Regions from separate parts of the Comamonas sp. MYb69 genome, predicted to be linked through region 2. Evidence: predicted binding sites of a transcription regulator. Region 2 holds the regulator's gene; each other region holds the start of a gene.
The links. Region 2 encodes sigma-54, which starts transcription at its own class of promoters, with help from an activator protein. Its sites were predicted from a motif close to TGGCANGNAANCTGCTTT; they were not measured.
Positions count from the first base shown of each region.

Region 1: nirB (nitrite reductase large subunit NirB) is a predicted target of sigma-54. The motif match lies at 2,161-2,178, and genes of this name have one in related genera.
Region 3: WH303_RS06970 ([protein-PII] uridylyltransferase) is a predicted target of sigma-54. The motif match lies at 2,120-2,137, and genes of this name have one in related genera.
Region 4: exaC (acetaldehyde dehydrogenase ExaC) is a predicted target of sigma-54. The motif match lies at 2,990-3,007, and genes of this name have one in related genera.

Region 1 is NZ_JBBGZG010000003.1:120,290-124,722, reverse strand. It holds gene nirB (nitrite reductase large subunit NirB) at 1-2,023, opposite strand, end outside; gene WH303_RS04845 (ABC transporter ATP-binding protein) at 2,329-3,162, opposite strand; gene ntrB (nitrate ABC transporter permease) at 3,159-4,046, opposite strand; gene WH303_RS04835 (CmpA/NrtA family ABC transporter substrate-binding protein) at 4,156-4,433, opposite strand, start outside.
Region 2 is NZ_JBBGZG010000020.1:45,440-49,872, reverse strand. It holds gene WH303_RS22060 (hypothetical protein) at 1-305, shown strand, start outside; gene WH303_RS22055 (aspartyl/asparaginyl beta-hydroxylase domain-containing protein) at 453-1,367, shown strand; gene WH303_RS22050 (RNA polymerase factor sigma-54) at 1,441-3,048, opposite strand; gene lptB (LPS export ABC transporter ATP-binding protein) at 3,154-3,930, opposite strand; gene lptA (lipopolysaccharide transport periplasmic protein LptA) at 3,954-4,433, opposite strand, start outside.
Region 3 is NZ_JBBGZG010000004.1:134,007-138,439, reverse strand. It holds gene purL (phosphoribosylformylglycinamidine synthase) at 1-974, opposite strand, end outside; gene map (type I methionyl aminopeptidase) at 1,157-1,972, shown strand; gene WH303_RS06970 ([protein-PII] uridylyltransferase) at 2,195-4,433, shown strand, end outside.
Region 4 is NZ_JBBGZG010000013.1:12,031-16,463, reverse strand. It holds gene WH303_RS17400 (ABCB family ABC transporter ATP-binding protein/permease) at 1-221, shown strand, start outside; gene WH303_RS17395 (polyhydroxyalkanoate granule-associated phasin) at 235-675, opposite strand; gene WH303_RS17390 (DUF779 domain-containing protein) at 847-1,248, opposite strand; gene exaC (acetaldehyde dehydrogenase ExaC) at 1,389-2,909, opposite strand; gene WH303_RS17380 (sigma-54-dependent Fis family transcriptional regulator) at 3,206-4,433, shown strand, end outside.

The DNA.
Region 1 (4,433 bases), on a different contig from region 2:
CATACATGCGCCACATCGCGCGTTCGAGGTCCTTGCCCATCTGCGTGCTGTCCTGCGTGCCCATGCGGCACCACTCGCTGCCCACACAGGTCTTGACGGTGCGCAGCGCCTTGGCATAGGCATGGCCGCAGGGCATGCCTATGTCGTTCCACACGCCTTGCAGGTCTTCCTTTTTCACGCCCAGCAGGTCAATGCGCTGGCCGCCGGTCACCTTCACGGTGGGGATCTGGTACTTGTCCACCACATCGGCAATGCGGCGCAGCTCGGCGGCCGTGGTCTCTCCCCCCCACATGCGCGGGATCACGCTGTAGGTGCCATCCTTTTGGATATTGGCGTGGCTGCGCTCGTTGATAAAGCGGCTTTGCGGGTCATCGCGCGCCTCCTTGGGCCAGGTGCTGATCAGGTAGTAGTTGATGGCCGGGCGGCAGCTGGCGCAGCCGTTAGGTGTCTTCCACTCCATGAAGCGGAAGACGCTGTCGGTCGTCAGCAGCCGCTGCTCGCGGATCGCATCGCGCACCGCCTGGTGGCCGTGCTCCGTGCAGCTGCACATCGGCTTGGTCTTGGGCGATGCCGAATAGTCGCCACCAACGGTGAACATGATGATCTGCTCTACGAGGCCGGTGCAGGAGCCGCAGCTGGCGCTGGCCTTGGTGTGCTTGCGCACGTCATCCAGGGTGAACAAACCCTTGTCCTTGATGGCCTTGCAGATGGCGCCCTTGCTCACGCCATTGCAGCCGCAGACCTCGTCGGCATCGGCCAGCGCGGCGGCCTTGTTCTGGCCCTGGTGGCCGGCATCGCCCAGGTTGGATTCGCCAAACATCAGCTTGTCGCGGATATCGGCCACGCTGCGCCCTTCGCGCAGCAGCTTGAAGTACCAGCTGCCATCAACCGTGTCGCCATACAGGCACGCGCCCACCAGCCGGTCTTCCTTGATCACCAGCTTTTTGTAGACGCCCGAGTAGGGGTCGCTCAGCACGATCTGCTCGGTGCCCTCCCCACCCTGGAAATCGCCGGCCGAGAACAGATCGATGCCGGTGACCTTGAGCTTGGTGGAGGTGAGCGAGCCCTGGTAGCGGCCAATGCCCATCTCGGCCAGGTGGTTGGCCAGCACCTTGCCCTGCTCAAACAAAGGCGCCACCAAGCCATAGGCAATGCCCCGGTGCGCGGCGCACTCGCCCACCGCATAGATGCGCGGGTCGGTGATGGTCTGCATGGTGTCGCTGACGACGATGCCCCGGTTCACATGCACGTGCATGGCCTCGGCCAGCGCCGTGTTGGGGCGGATGCCGACGGCCATCACCACCAGATCGGCCTCGATCTCGCGGCCATCGGCAAAGCGCAGCGCACGCACCCGGCCTTCAGCATTGCCCAGCAGCTCCTGCGTCTGCGCCTGCATGAAGAACTGCATGCCCCGCTCGATCAGCGATTTCTTCAGCAGCTGCCCGGCCTGGTCATCCAACTGCCGCTCCATCAGCCACTCGCCGGCATGCACCACTGCCACCTGCATGCCGCGCTTCATCAGGCCGTTGGCCGCCTCCAGCCCCAGCAGGCCGCCGCCAATGACCACCGCATGGCGCCAGTGCCGGGCCGCATCGATCATCGCCTGGGTATCGGCAATATCGCGGTAGGCCAGCACGCCTTGCAGCTCCTTGCCGGCAATGGGCAGCATGAAGGGGTTGGAGCCCGTTGCCAGAATCAGCCGGTCGTAGTCGGCCGTCACCGCTTCGCCATCGGCATTGCGGGCATGCACCACGCGGCGGGCGCGGTCTACCGCATGCACCGTGCAGCCGGCATGCAGGCGCACGCCATGCGTCTCGTACCAGCGCCAGTCGTTGAGCACGATGTCATCCAGGGTCTGCTCGCCCGCCAGCACCGGCGACAGCAGGATGCGGTTGTAGTTGGGGTGGGGCTCTGCACCAAATACCGTTATCTCGTACAGATCCGGCGCCAGCGCCAGCAGCTCTTCGAGCGCACGCACACCCGCCATACCGTTGCCAACCATGACCAACTTGATTTTTTTCATAGCATTTCCCGTGGGCAGCACAAAAAAAAGACGTCTAGGCGCCGCATGCCAGGCATGCGCGCTTAGACGTCTTTGTCTTTGGACGGTAGCGCCACTGTGCACCACCACCCGGTGGCCGCCATGGCCACGCCAAGAGCTATGCAAGTTCCATACCAAGTTGGCTGTCGACGCGAACCCGCAGCCGCGCATCGCCTGTGCACATTTTTTGTGCTGCCTCGGTGCCACACTGGCGCCGCCCTGCCTCATTTGCGTGCACAAAAAAGGCGCTCCCTATGAAGCGCCTGTTGCTAGCTAAGTAGGCTTTATCAGGCCACCTTCTCCACATGGGCCTGGCGGGTGTAGAGAAAGTCGATCACCGCCTTGCGGCAGGCCTGGTACTGCGCATCCTCGGCCAAGGCCACCCGGTTGCGCGGGCGGGCCAGTGGTACCGGCAGCACCTCGCCAATCGTCGCAGCCGGCCCATTGGTCATCATCACGATCTTGTCGGACAGCAGCACGGCCTCATCGACATCATGGGTCACCATGACCACGGTGCTGCGCGTGCGCGCAACGATCTCCAGCAGCTCGTCCTGCAGCTTGGCGCGCGTGAGTGCATCCAACGCGCCAAAGGGCTCGTCCATCAGCAGCACCTGGGGCTCCATCGACAGCGCCCGGGCAATGCCCACGCGCTGCTTCATGCCGCCCGAGATCTCGCCGGGGCGCTTGTGCGCTGCATGCGTGAGGCCCACCAGCGCCAGCGCGGCATCGGTGCGGGCGGCGAGCTGGGCCTTGCGCTCGCGCGCGCCAAACACCCGCTCCACCGCCAGGTGCACATTCGCCCAGCAGGTGAGCCAGGGCAGCAGCGAATGATTCTGGAATACCACGGCGCGCTGCGGCCCCGGCCCCTTGATCTCGCGGTTGGCGCAGAGCAAGGTGCCCTCGCTGGGGCTGGTGAGGCCGGCAATCAGGTTCAGCAAGGTCGATTTGCCGCAGCCCGAGTGGCCGATCAGGCTGACAAACTCGCCCTGGGCAATCTCCAGGTTGATGCCCTGCAGCGCCTGGAACAGGCCCTTGGCGGTCTTGAAGCTTTGCGCCACCTGCTGGATCTCGATGTACTTGCCCTGGGGCGTGGCGGGGATGTTGAGCGTGTTGGGCGTCATGCCTTGACCTCCTCAAAAGTGAATGCCGAAGCCAGGCGGATCAGCGCCCATTCCAGCAGCAGGCCGACCAGGCCGATGACAAAGATCGCAATGATGATGTTCTTGACATTGAGGTTGTTCCACTCGTCCCAGACCCAAAAGCCAATGCCCACGCCACCGGTCAGCATCTCGGCAGCAACGATCACCAGCCAGGCGGTGCCGACGGCCAGGCGCACGCCCGTCAGCATATAGGGCAGCACGGCGGGGAAGAGGATGGTGGTGGCAATCTTCCATTCACTGAGGTTCAGCACCCGCGCCACATTCATATAGTCCTGCGGCACGCGCTGCACGCCGACGGCCGTGTTGATCACCATCGGCCAGATCGAGCAGATGAAGATGGTCCAGATCGCCGCCGGGTTCGCGCCCTTGAACACCAGCAGGCCAATCGGCAGCCAGGCCAGGGGCGATACCGGGCGCAGCAGGCTGATCACCGGGTTGAACATGCGCGAGAGAAAGTCAAAGCGGCCAATGACAAAGCCCAGCGGAATGCCGACCAGTGCCGCCAGGCCAAAGCCGATGCTCACCCGCTGCAACGAGGCCAGCACGTTCCAGCCCACGCCCTGGTCATTGGGGCCGTTGCGGTAGAAGGGATCGCGAAAAATCTCCTGCGCCTGGGTCCAGGTCTCCTGCGGGCCCGGAATGCCGGGGTTGCCCTGGGCGATGATGGACCACAGCACCAGCAGCAGGCCAAAGCCCAGCACGGGCGGCAGCAGGCTTTGCACCAGCGCGCCAAAGCGCTGCTGCCAGGCGGCAGCCAGATCGCGCGGGGCCGCAGCAGCAGGCCCGGATGGCGCTGATGGCTCGGCCGTCGCAGCCAGCCCAGCAGTGGGCAGGCTGCGCGCCATGTGCTCATGGATGGACAACACCTTGCGTTCAGCCAAGGCCGGGGCCGTGGCCGGTGTCGGCAAGGACGACACACTCTCTCGCAATGCAGCTGGCATGGGGTGCTCCTTATCAGGCCTTGAGGGCAAAGCTGTCGGCGTACTTGGCGGGGTCCGAGCCATCCCAGACCTTGCCGTCGATCAGCTGGCTGCTGCGCATGTCCGACTTGGGCACGGCGATCTTCAGCTGCGCAGCCGCTTCCTTGTACAGGGCGGTCTGGTTGATCTTCTTGGCAACGGCCAGGTAGTCGGGGTGGCTCTTGAGCAAACCCCAGCGCTTGTGCTGGGTCAGGAACCACATGCCATCGGACAGATAGGGGTAGCTGGCCTCGCCATCGGCAAAGAACTTCA
Region 2 (4,433 bases):
TTGCCCAGGCCGATGTGCATTTCCGCGCCGAGGCCGTGGGCCTGCTGGTGGCCAAGGCCTATGCCCAGCTGGGCGACCAGGCGATGGCGCGCAAGAGCTTTGACTTTGCGCGCCAGCACTCGGGCAGCTTTGATGTGATGGCCGAATACGCGATCTGGGCCGCAGGCCAAGGCGACTGGCAGACCGCCAATGCGCTGCAGGCCGAGCTGAACAAGGCGATGACGCACTGGAGCGGCCAGCAGCGCCAGCTCAACCGCGAGATGCTGCAGCGCCTCAAGACCGCCTTTGCCGCCCAGCCCAGGTAAGCCCACCCGGCCTGCCGTTGACAAAACCGCAATAGGCCTGCTGGCAGCAGGCCATCCCACCGCCCCGCAGCCCTTGCCGCGCGCCAGTTTGCGCTTGCGCAGACCGCCGCCACAGCGCAGTCGCTAAAATCGCTGTCTATGGCAAAAATCATCGTTCTGGCCCTGGTGCTGCTTTTCTTTGGCTGCGGCCTCTACATGCACCTGCGCGGCAAGGTGCGGCACAAGCTGCTGCGCCAGCTGTTTGACCACTCCACCTTCACGGCGCCGTTCAATGTGTTCATGCTGATGTTCAGCAAGGTACCGCGCACGCCCTACCTGCCCACCAGCACCTTCCCCGACCTGGCCCCCTTGCAGGCCCACTGGCGCGAGATCCGCGAAGAGGCCATCGGCCTGCACCAGGCCATGCAGATCAAGGCGGCGGCCAACAACGACGATGCGGGCTTCAACTCCTTCTTCAAGACCGGCTGGAAGCGCTTCTACCTGAAGTGGTATGGCCAGGCCCACCCATCTGCGATGGAGCTCTGCCCCAAGACCACGGCGCTGGTGCAGTCCATCCCCGGCATCAAGGCGGCCATGTTTGCCGAGCTGCCGCCCGGCGCCAAGCTCAACCTGCACCGCGACCCCTATGCCGGCTCGCTGCGCTACCACCTGGCTGTGCTGGCGCCCAATGACGACCGCTGCATGATCGAGGTCGATGGCACGCCCTACAGCTGGCGCGAGGGCGAAGGCGTGATCTTTGACGAGACCTTCATGCACTGGGCCGAGAACCGCTCCGAAGGCAACCGCATCGTGCTGTTCTGCGATGTCGAGCGCCCGATGACCAATGGCTTTGCACAGTGGCTCAACCGCTGGCTGGGCACGCATGTGGTGGCTGCTGCCAGCTCGCCCAACAACGAAGGCGATCCGCGCGGCTTCATCAGCCGCATCTTCAAGATCTCGTTCTACATGGGCCAGTACCGCCGCCGCTTCAAGGCCTGGAACAAGACGGCCTACAAGTTCACCAAGTTCGGCCTGATGCTCGCCGCTCTGGCCTTGTTCATCTGGTGGCTGTGGCCGAAGTAAATCGGCAGCTTCCACAAGCGAAAACCGCAGTGCCCAGGCAGCTGCGGTTTTTTTATGGTGGCTGAGACTTTGGCTACAGCGCCTTGCGCAAGCTGGCGGGCGGGATGCGCATGGCCTCGCGGTACTTGGCCACCGTGCGGCGCGCGCATTCAATGCCCTGGGCCTGCAGCAGATCGGCGATCTTTGCATCCGACAGCGGCTTCTTGGCGCTTTCCTCATCCAGCAGCTGCTTGATCAGCGCCTTGACGGCCGTGCTCGACGCACTGCCCCCGGTCTCGGTGCCCAGGCCCGAGCCAAAGAAGTACTTGAGCTCAAACGTGCCCTGCGGCGTGGCCATGTACTTGGCCGTGGTCACGCGGCTGATGGTGGATTCGTGCAGGCCCAGCTCATCGGCAATCTCGCGCAGCACCATGGGGCGCATCGCCAGCTCGCCATGCACAAAGAAATTGCGCTGGCGTTCGACGATGGCCTGCGAGACGCGCAAGATGGTGTCAAAGCGCTGCTGGATGTTCTTGATGAACCAGCGCGCCTCCTGCAGCCGCTGCTGCAGCGCGCCATGGCCTTCGCTGCCCTTGTGGCTGCGCAAGGCATTGGCGTAGACATCCTGCACGCGCAGGCGCGGCATCACCTCGGCATTGAGCTGCACGCTGAAACCGGGCACCGGCAGGCCGCGCTCATTGCTGGGTCGCACGATGACATCGGGGATGATGGTGTTGCGGTCCACATCGGCATAGGGCCGGCCGGGGCGGGGTTCGAGCTTGGCGATCAGCGCCAGCGCGCTGCGCACCGCCGCCTCGTTGCAACCGGTCAGCTGCACCAGCTTGCGCACATCACGGCGCGCCAGCAGATCAAGGGACTCCTGGCAGACCAGCAAGGCGGTCTCCAGCGCCAGCGCATCGGCCTCGGGCGTGTCCGAGCCCTCTTCATCCAACAGGCGCTGCTGGGCCTTGATCTGCAGCTGCATGCACTCGGACAGGTTGCGCGCGCCCACACCAATCGGATCCAGGCTTTGCAGCAAGCGCAGCGCCACGGTCAGGTGGTGCAGCAGCGCCTCGTAGCGCTCGGGGTCCGAAGCATCGCCAAAGCTTTGCGCGAGCTCGGCCAGCGTTTCTTCGAGGTAGCCGTCGTCGTTCAGCGATTCGATCAGAAAGTAGAGCGCGGCCCGGTCTTCCTGGCACAGGCGCAGCGACAAGGCCTGGCGGTGCAGCACATCCTGCAGGCTCAGGTGCTCGCTGCGCCGGTCGGACATCGGCGTCTCGTCGTCGTCATCGCCTGCGCTGGAGCGGGCGGGCAGATCGCCGCCCCACTCTTCCCAGTCCGATGCCGAATCGCCGGTAGCGGCCTCGGCATCGACGCCGGTTTCCTTGCCCGCAGCAAAATCCAGCGGCAGGTCGGAGGTTCCGGGCTCGAAATCGCTGCTGTTGCTGGTGTCGGCGCTGGCAGCAGTATCGGCAGCCTTGTCGGCTGCTTCTGCAGCTTCGGCAGATTCAGCGGCTTCTTTACCGGCTTCGGCCTCGGGGGCCTCATCGCCCTCGCGCTCCAGAAACGGGTTTTCGTCGAGCATCTGCTCGACTTCCTGCGTCAGCTCCTGCGTGGACAGCTGCAGCAGGCGGATCGACTGCTGCAGCTGGGGCGTCAGGGTCAGGTTCTGCGATACGCGCAGCGACAGCGACGGCATCATGGCTGCGCCTTTGCAGCGGCTGCGGCAGTTGGCAACAGATCAGCCCTACCGGGCCCGCAGCGCAGGTCGGTAGCTTGGCTGGCACGCCCGCCAAGGCGTGCGGTGTCACATACGGAAATGTTCACCCAGATACACCCTCCGGACCTCTGCGTTCTCCACAATCTCTTGCGGCGTCCCGGCGGCCAGCACCTTGCCATCGCTGATGATGCAGGCATGGTCACAGATACCCAGGGTTTCGCGCACATTGTGGTCGGTGATCAGCACACCAATGCCGCGCTCCTTGAGGAAGGCGACAATGCGCTGGATCTCGATCACGGCGATGGGGTCGATGCCGGCGAAGGGCTCATCGAGCAAGATGAAACGGGGCTGGGTGGCCAGCGCACGGGCGATCTCGACGCGGCGGCGCTCGCCCCCGGACAGCGCCACCGACGGTGACTCGCGCAGGTGCTCGACCCGCAGCTCCTGCAGCAGCGCGGTGAGCTGGCGCTCGACCTCGGCACGCGAGAGCGGCTTGCCATGCTCATCCTTTTGCAGCTCCAGCACGGCGCGCACATTGTCCTGCACGCTGAGCTTGCGAAAGATCGAGGCTTCCTGCGGCAGGTAGGACAGGCCCAGCTGCGAGCGCTGGTGGATCGGCATATTGGCTACCGACTGCCCATCGATGCGGATATCCCCGCCATCGCTGCGTACCAGGCCCACGATCATGTAGAACGAGGTGGTCTTGCCCGCGCCATTAGGGCCGAGCAAACCCACCACTTCGCCCTTGCGCACCGACAGCGATACATCCTTGACCACCTTGCGGCTGCCGTAGGACTTCTCCAGGTGCAAGACCTCCAGCTGGCTGCGGTGGTCGCTGTTGGCGACCCGGGCATTGACGGAAATGGTCGACGAGTTTTCTGCCACGGTTACTTGGCTCCGTCGTTCAGTTGGGTGCTGGGGCGCAATGGCGTCTTGTCATCGGCAGCGGGCTTGGCCGGGGCGCTGGCCTTGTCGTCCGCCTTGCCGTCGGCCTTGGGCGTCAGGATCACGCGCACGCGGTCCTTCTTGGGCGCGCCGGGCTTGGGATCGGCCGCCGCCTGGGCACCCTTCTGGCCGGAGACAGTGAAGGTGTCGCTCAGGTTGTTGTAGACGATCAGCGGGCCACTGACCTGGTCGGTCAACGTGGTCTCGCGGTAGCGGCGCAGCTCGCCGCGGCGCTCAAAGTGCACGGTGTCGTCGCGGCCGTTATAGGTGATGACCTCGCCTTCGCCTTCGACGAACTCGTCGGGCGCGCCAGGGGCGGAATCCCGCTTTTGGCGGAAGAACGCGAGCTTGCCCGGCGCAGCGGTGACCACGCCGTGCTGGAAGCCGTCGCGGTCCTGGCTCACGGTCAGCTGCGCGCCACG
Region 3 (4,433 bases), on a different contig from region 2:
GAGGCACCCGGGAAAGGCGAGATGGCCGTCGGGTGGTTGTGGGTCTCGACCTTCATCAGCACATGGCTGGTGGCCGCCTGCTTTTGGTAGCTGGGCGCCGTCACGGCATCGGCCTGGGTGTTGAACGGCGCGACAAAGCGCTCGACCTGGTGGCCTTCCATGATGGAGGCATTGTCCGAATAGGCGACGACGGTGTGCTGGGGCGATACCGACTCGGTGTGGCGGATCATGCCAAACAGGCTCTTGTCCTGCGCCACGCCGTCGATGGTGAACTTGGCGTTGAAGATCTTGTGGCGGCAGTGCTCGGAGTTCGCCTGGGCAAACATCATCAGCTCGACATCGCTGGGGTTGCGTGCCAGGCCCTTGAAGGCGTTTTCCAGGTACTCGATCTCGTCGTCGGCCAGCGCCAGGCCCCATTGCTTGTTGGCTTTTTCCAGCGCGCTGCGGCCGCCGCCCAGCACATCGACAAACTCCATCGGCTGGGCTTGCAGGGCGGAGAACAGCTGCTCGGCTTCGGCGCGGGTGCCAAACACCGACTCGGTCATGCGGTCGTGCAGCAGCGCAGCGATCTGCGCGGTCTGCTCGGCGCTCAGCTCGGGCTTGCCGCCCAGCAGGCCGGCCTTGAGCTCGATCCGGTATTCGGTCAGGCGCTCGATGCGGAACAGCGCCAGGCCGCAGTTGCGGGCAATGTCGGTGGCCTTGGAAGCCCAGGGCGAGATGGTGCCCATGCGGGGCGTGACGATGAAGGCCTGGCCGTCGCTGCCGCCTTCATAGGGGTCGCCATAGGTCAGCAGGGCCGCTACGCGCTCGGCCTGGGCGCCGGCCAGGGGCTGCTCGGTGGCCACCAGATGCACAAAACGGGCAGCAATGCCCGTTATCTTTGGATGGATCGCCGTCAATGCGGTCTGCAGTTGTTGGGCGCGGAAGGAGCTGAGGGCGTTACCGCCTGGTAGCTGAGTCAGGTGCAGTGTCACGTGGCAGCCTATGTGGACTAGGAGGATGGGAAGAAAGCACGCATGCGCCTTGCCCACTGCTACGGGCGGACCGTGGCAGCACCATGACAAGGGCGGGATAACCCGGGATTCTACTGTGCCCCGCCAGGACACGTAGCCGCATGGACAACAGGCCAATGGCAGCAGTGGGATAATCATGGGCTATGACGATCAAAATCAATACCGAAGACGATATTGCGCAGATGCGCATCGCAGGCCGCCTGGCCTCGGAGGTCTTGGACTACATCACCCCCCACATCCAACCGGGTATCACCACCAAGCAAATCGATCTGCTGTGCGCCGAGGCGATGGAAAAGCAAGGCACCAAATCGGCCTGCCTGGGCTACCAGCCGCCAGGCATGACGCCCTACCCCGCCTATGTCTGCACGTCGGTCAACCACGTGGTCTGCCATGGCATCCCCAATGACAAGCCGCTCAAGAAGGGCGACATCGTCAATGTGGATGTGACCATCATCACGCCCGAAGGCTATTTCGGCGACAACAGCCGCATGTTCGTGATCGGCGAAGGCACGATTGCCGGCAAGCGCCTGTGCCAGCTGACCTTTGAAGCCATGTGGCATGGCATTGTGCAGGTCAAGAATGGCGCACACCTGGGCGATATCGGCCATGCGATCCAGAAGTTTGCCGAAGGCCAGGGCCTGTCGGTCGTGCGCGAGTACTGCGGCCACGGCATCGGCAAGGTGTTCCACGACGAGCCGCAGGTGCTGCACTACGGCCGCCCTGGCACCGGCGTCGAGCTGAAGACCGGCATGATCTTCACGATCGAGCCCATGCTCAACCTGGGCAAGAAGGACATCAAGGACCTGGGCAATGACGGCTGGACCGTCATCACCAAGGACCACAGCCTCTCGGCCCAGTGGGAAGTCGAAGTGCTGGTGACCGACACCGGCTACGAAGTGCTGACCTGGTCGGAAGGCTCGCCCACGCCACCCAGCTTTGTGACCAGCACCAAGTGCTGATCGGGCGCTGATACTGCACCGATAAATCGCTGCGCGCGTGCCGGGCCTGCCCGGCACCAGCCCACACCAAGGCGGCACTGCAACCAGCATGCCGCCTTGGTCGTTTCTGGCACTCCCGCCTCCTCCATGCCCCCATTTGGTGCGTAGTGGCATGAAATGTGCTTACTCGCTGCTGCTGTTGATTGCTATGGCACACTGCCAACGACAGCATAGTTAGGCACCATGAACGATCCTCGCATTCCGCAGCTGCGCGAGCAGTACCAGGCGCAACGCAGCGCCCTGTTTGATGACATCATGGCCGGGGGCAGCAGCACCCGGGGCATACAGACCCAGCTGCGCAAGCTCTCGCAGCTGGCCGATGGGCTGCTGCGCGATCTCTGGCACCTGGCCGGCCTGCCCGGGCGCCTGAACCTGGTGGGGGTGGGCGGCTTTGGCCGGGGCAAGCTCTTCCCCTACTCCGATATCGATGTGCTGCTGCTGCTGCCCGAAGGCACCGATCCGGAGCAGGACAGCGAATTGCGCACCGCGATCGAGCAGTTCATCGGCTCGTGCTGGGATGCCGGGCTGGAAATTGGCTCGAGCGTGCGCACCATCAGCCAGTGCATCAGCGAAGCCCAGGCCGATGTGACGGTGCAGACAGCGCTGCTGGAGTCGCGCCGCATCATTGGCTCGCCCCGCCTCTACCACCTGTTCCAGGCGGCGCTGGCCCAGTCCATCAAGCCCGACGCCTTTGTCGTGGCCAAGGTGCTGGAGATGCAGCAGCGCCACAACAAGTACGAGAACACCGTCTATGCGCTCGAGCCCAACTGCAAGGAGTCGCCCGGCGGCCTGCGCGATCTGCAGCTGATTCTGTGGCTGGGCCGTGCCACGGGCCTGGGCAGCCGCTGGAAGGAGCTGGCCGACAAGGGGCTGGCGACCGTCTACGAGGTGCGCAACCTGCAGCGCAACGAGGACCTGATCTGCCTCATCCGCGCGCGGCTGCACATTGTGGCGCGGCGCCGTGAAGACCGGCTGGTGTTCGACCTGCAGACGCCGGTGGCCGAATCCTTTGGCTTCAAGACCATCACGCCGGCCGGCCAGCGCTTTCCCAAGCGCGCCAGCGAGGAGCTGATGAAGCGCTACTACTGGGCTGCCAAGGCCGTGGCCCAGCTCACGCAGATCCTGATGCTGAACATGGACGAGCGCCTGCACCCGGGCAACCACACCTTGCGCCGCATCGATGACGAGTTCTACGACAAGGCCGGCCTCATCGAGGTGGCCGACGACGAGGTCTACCAGCGCAACCCGCATGCGATCTTGCGCACCTTTTTGCTCTACGAGACCGAGCCGGGCTTGAAGGACCTGTCGGCCCGTACCTTCCGTGCGCTCTACCATGCGCGCCAGCTGATGGATGCGCAGTTCCGGCGTGACCCGGTCAACCGCGCCACCTTCATGCAGATTCTGCAGCAGCCCCATGGCATCACCCATGCGATGCGGCTGCTCAACCAGACCTCGGTGCTGGGGCGCTACCTCTGGCCGTTCCGCCGCATCGTGGGCCAGATGCAGCATGACCTGTTCCATGTCTACACGGTGGACCAGCACATCCTGATGGTGCTGCGCAATGTGCGGCGCTTTTTCATGGCCGAGCATGCGCATGAGTACCCGTTCTGCTCCCAGCTGGCCGCTGGCTGGGACAAACCCTGGATCTTGTACCTGGCCGCCCTGTTCCACGACATCGGCAAGGGCCGGGGTGGTGACCATTCTGAGATCGGCGCGCTCGAAGTCAAGCGTTTTTGCCGCGACCACCAGATTGCCAAGGAAGACCGGCAGCTGGTCGAGTTCCTGGTGCGCGAGCACCTGACGATGAGCCAGGTCGCGCAAAAGCAGGATACGTCCGACCCCGAGGTGATCACCGCCTTTGCCCAGCGCATGGGCAATGAGCGCCGGCTCACCGCGCTCTACCTGCTGACCGTCGCCGACATCCGGGGCACCAGCCCCAAGGTCTGGAACGCCTGGAAAGGCAAGCTGCTCGAAGACCTGTACCGCTCGACGCTGCGCGTGCTGGGCGGGCGGGCACCCGATGTGGCCGCGCAGGTGGAAATCCGCAAGCGCGAAGCGCTCGTGCTGCTGGCGCTGTCGGCCCAGCCCCATGAATCACAAAAGGCGCTGTGGGATACGCTGGGCCTCGATTATTTTCTGCGCCATGAGGCTGCCGATATCGCCTGGCACACGCGCCACCTGTCACGCGCCGTGGGCAGCAAGGCCACCTTGGTGCGTGCGCGCCAGTCGCTGGCCGGCGAAGGCCTGCAGGTGATGGTCTATGCGCCCGACCAGCCCGATCTGTTTGCCCGCATCTGCAGCTATTTCGACCAGGCGGGTTTCTCGATTCTGGACGCGCGCGTGCACACCGCCCTTAACCGCTATGCGCTCGACACCTTCCAGGTGGTGGCGACCGATGCACCGCAAAGCTACCGCGAGCTGA
Region 4 (4,433 bases), on a different contig from region 2:
CGGCCAACGAGCGCGCCATCCAGCAGGAGCTGCAAAAGGCCGCGCAGGGCAAGACCACCTTGGTGATTGCCCACCGCCTGTCCACCGTGGTGGATGCGCATGAGATTTTGGTGATGGACGCCGGCCGCATTGTGGAGCGCGGCACCCATGCGCAGCTGCTGGCGCTGGGCGCGCGCTATGCGAGCATGTGGGCCTTGCAGCGCAACCAGGCGCAGCAATAGGTGAGAAGCCGGTTTAGCGCTTGCTGCGCGAGAGCCGCTTGGCGTTGCTCACCGCCTTGGCGTGGACGGGCGTGATGCCGGCATTGAGCACATCGGTGACGGCCCGTACCTGCTGCGTGACCATGCGCGATGTGGCCTTGCCCACGCCAAAGGCCGCGAGCGGGTTGCTGCTGCTGGGGGTGAGCAGCCCGGGGGCCGTGTACAGGCTGGCGGCGGTCTGCCAGTAGGCCGTGCAGGCCTGGGTCCACATGCCGATCCAGGATTCGTAGAAGGCGGCGACCTTCTCGTTGCCCATGCGGTAGAACTCCTGCTGGTCGCGTGCCGAGGGCTGGGAGCCCGCGAGCATCATGCGGCCGACGCGCTGTGCGACCACCTGGGGAGCAGCCAAGCTGAGCTCCAGGCTTTTGGTGGCCAGATTCTGGACCTTGGCTTGGGTAGTGTGTTGGGCAGTCATGGCTTCCACTGTGGGGTTGGTAGAGTGGAAATTGTAGAGAGCTTGCAAGAATGCTGCATTGCAACAATTTCACCAGCCTGCATCCATGGTTATTAATTAAGCTATTGAATAAAAAAGAATATTTCTATTTTTGCACCATGGTTGTGCAGTAGGCGCAACGCTTGCCATGGCCTAGGACTGCGCATTGTTTGCAATGCCTTGTGCGTCCTGTTGCTGCAGTGCCGCCAACTCCTCGTCGCTGAAGACGCGCGAGCGCGTATGGAAGGCCTTGCCCTCGGGCCCTTCGAGCGAGAAGGTGCCGCCGCCATGGGTGTCGATCACATCGATGATCAGCTGGGTGTGCTTCCAGTACGCATACTGGGAGGTGCTCATGTAAAACGGGCAACCGCCTATATCGCCCAGATAGACATCGCCCTGGCCAATGGTCAGCTCGCCGAGCAAATAGCAGTTGGCCGCGCTGTTGTCGCAGCAGCCGCCCGATTGGTGAAACATCAGGCCGGGGCCATGCTTGTCTTTGAGCAAGGCAATCAGCGCTTGCGCGGCCGGCGTGGCCACCACTTTTTCCACAACCATGTTGCTGTCTCCGGTGATGGCAGGCAAGGCATGGGCCATGCCTGCCGGTAGGGGTGGATTTGCACAGACCGGTGTGCGTGGCCCCAGTCCAAAGCGCCATGGCGCCCTGGGCCGGGCACACCGCCCAGCACACCGTTCTATTAGAAGAAGCCCAGCTTGTTTTCGGAGTAGGACACCAACAGATTCTTGGTCTGCTGGTAGTGGTTGAGCATCATCTTGTGGTTCTCACGGCCGATGCCGGACTCTTTGTAGCCGCCAAAGGCAGCGTGGGCGGGGTAGTGGTGGTAGCAGTTGGTCCAGACGCGGCCCGCCTTGATCGCGCGGCCCATGCGGTAGGCCAGGTTGCCGTTGCGCGTCCACACACCTGCGCCCAGGCCGTACAGCGTATCGTTGGCCAGCTCCAGCGCTTCTTCTTCGGTCTTGAAGGTGGTGACAGCCAGCACCGGGCCAAAGATCTCTTCCTGGAAGATGCGCATCTTGTTGTGGCCCTTGAACACCGTGGGCTGCACATAGTAGCCGCCGTCCAGGTCGCCGCCGAGCTTGGCTTCCGCACCACCAATCAGTACCTCGGCGCCTTCCTGGCGGCCCAGGTCCAGGTAGCTGCTGATCTTGATCAGCTGCTCCTTGCTGGCCTGCGCACCCATCATGCTGTCGGTGTCCAGCGGGTTGCCGTGCTTGATGGCGGCAATGCGCTTGAGCACCTTTTCCATAAAGCGGTCATAGATGGACTCATGGATCAGCGCGCGGCTGGGGCAGGTGCAGACCTCGCCCTGGTTGAAGGCGAACAGCACCAGGCCTTCGATCGCCTTGTCGAGGAAGGCGTCGTCCTGATCCATCACATCAGCAAAGAACACATTGGGCGACTTGCCGCCCAGCTCCAGCGTTGCGGGGATCAGGTTGTTGGCAGCGGCCTGGGCGATGACGCGGCCGGTGCTGGTCGAGCCGGTAAAGGCAATCTTGGCGATGCGCTTGCTGTTGGCCAGCGGCATGCCGGCCTCACGGCCATAGCCGTTGACCACATTGAGCACGCCGGCAGGCAGCAGGTCTTCGATCAGCTCGATGAGGATCAGCAGGCTGATGGGGGTGGATTCTGCAGGCTTGAGCACCACGCAGTTGCCCGCAGCAATGGCGGGGGCCAGCTTCCAGGCAGCCATGAGAATCGGGAAGTTCCAGGGAATGATCTGGCCCACGACGCCCAGCGGCTCGTGGTAGTGGTAGGCCACCGTCGTGTTGTCGATCTCGCTGATGCCGCCTTCCTGCGCCCGCAGCGCGCCGGCAAAGTAGCGGAAGTGGTCGGCCGACAGCGGAATGTCGGCATTGAGCGTCTCGCGGATCGCCTTGCCGTTGTCCACGGTCTCGGCGTAGGCCAGCAGTTCGGTATTCGCGTCGATGCGCTCGGCAATCTGCAGCAGCACATTGGAGCGCTCGGTGGCTGATTTCTTGCCCCAGGCGTCGGCTGCGGCATGGGCGGCATCCAGTGCCAGCTCCACATCTTCGGCGGTCGAGCGTGCGGCCTGTGTGTAGACCTGGCCGTTGATCGGCGAGATCACATCAAAGTACTGGCCTTTGACGGGCGCCTTCCACTGGCCGCCAATGAAGTTGTTGTACTGCTTTTTGTAGCTGATCTTGGCGCCCGATTGGCCGGGAAATACGTATTGCATGGTGTGTCTCCTTGGAAATGGATATCGCAAGCTGATTCGTGCCGGCTGCAATGCCGCTGAGGGCACGAGTCACACCAGATATATCAAGATGCATGCCAGGCCTGATTACGTGCCAAGTGGTTGATTTGTTTGAGCTTGCTGTGAAGCCCGGACAGCGGATGGAACAGCGCTGGACAAGGCAGGTGTTCCAATCTGGAACAGTCGGACAGCGTCATGGCTATTCGGGGCGACCCGGCGCGGCCGCTTTCCTATACTGTCCCCATGGGCCTGCGCAGACAGGCTTGCAAGGAGACAACATGGATCCCCAGATCACCTCCCAGGTGCTGCGCCAGGCACGGGTGCATTTGTTGGCACATGGTGAATGCCCGCCCGGGGCCGTGCAGGCGCGCATTGCCAGCTCCTGGCAGCGCAGCCTGCGCGCGGGGGTGCAGCCGGTCGGCCGGGTGTCTGGCGGTGACCCGCTCACCGGCTCCGAAATGCGCCAGGTGCTCACGCGCAGCGAAGACCTGCTCGCCATTGCCCGGCCGGTGATGGACTATGTGTTCGAGCAGATCCAGGACAGCCACAGCATGGTCATCCTGGCCAACGCCCAAAGCACCTTGCTGCACACCTTGGGTGACGCCCCTTTCCTGAACAAGGCCGAGCGCGTGGCGCTGCGCAGTGGCGCGATCTGGACCGAAGAGGCGCGCGGCACCAATGCGATTGGCACGGCGCTGGTGGAAGCCACGCCGCTGCGCGTCGAAGGCGCGGAGCACTTTCTGGAGGCCAACAGCTTTTTGAACTGCGCAGCCTCGCCCATCTTCAGCGCCCAGGGCCAGCTGCTGGGCGTGCTCGATATCTCCGGCGACCAGCGCCTGGCCCAGGCCCATACCTTGGGGCTGGCCACCACCGCTGCCCGCATGATCGAAAACCGCTGGCTACTGGCACGCCACCAGCGCGATTGGCGCATGCATTTCCACACCCAGGCCGAAGGGGTGGGCACTGCCGGCGAAGGCATTCTGGCGTTGGCGCCCGATGGCTTGCTGCTGGGCGGCAACCGCACCGCCATGCAAAGCCTCAAGATTGCTGCCGCTGACTGGGGCCATCTGCACTGGGACGATATCAGCGCGATGCCGCTGCGCGACTGGCTGGCCCGGGGCCCCACCCAGACCGAGCGCCTGCATCTGGCGGCCCTGCACACCGGCCGCAGCGTGTTTGCGCGCCTAGTGTTGCCCCAGGCGGCGCAGGCCACGCCGGTGGCCGCTGCACCGCCCGCGCTGCCAGGCGAACGCAGGGGCCGGATGCCGCTCGCGGCTGTGCCCCAGCCGTCAGCGCCGGATGCGCTGGCCCAGCTGGACACTGGCGACCCAGGCTGGCGCGCAGCCGCAGAGCGCGGCCGGCGCACCTGGGGCAAGGGCATTGCCTTGCTGGTGCAGGGCGAATCGGGCGTGGGCAAGGAGCTGTTTGCCCGCGCGCTGCACGACAGCAGCGCGCGCCATGCTGCGCCTTTTGTCGCCATCAACTGTGCGGCGATTCCAGAGCATT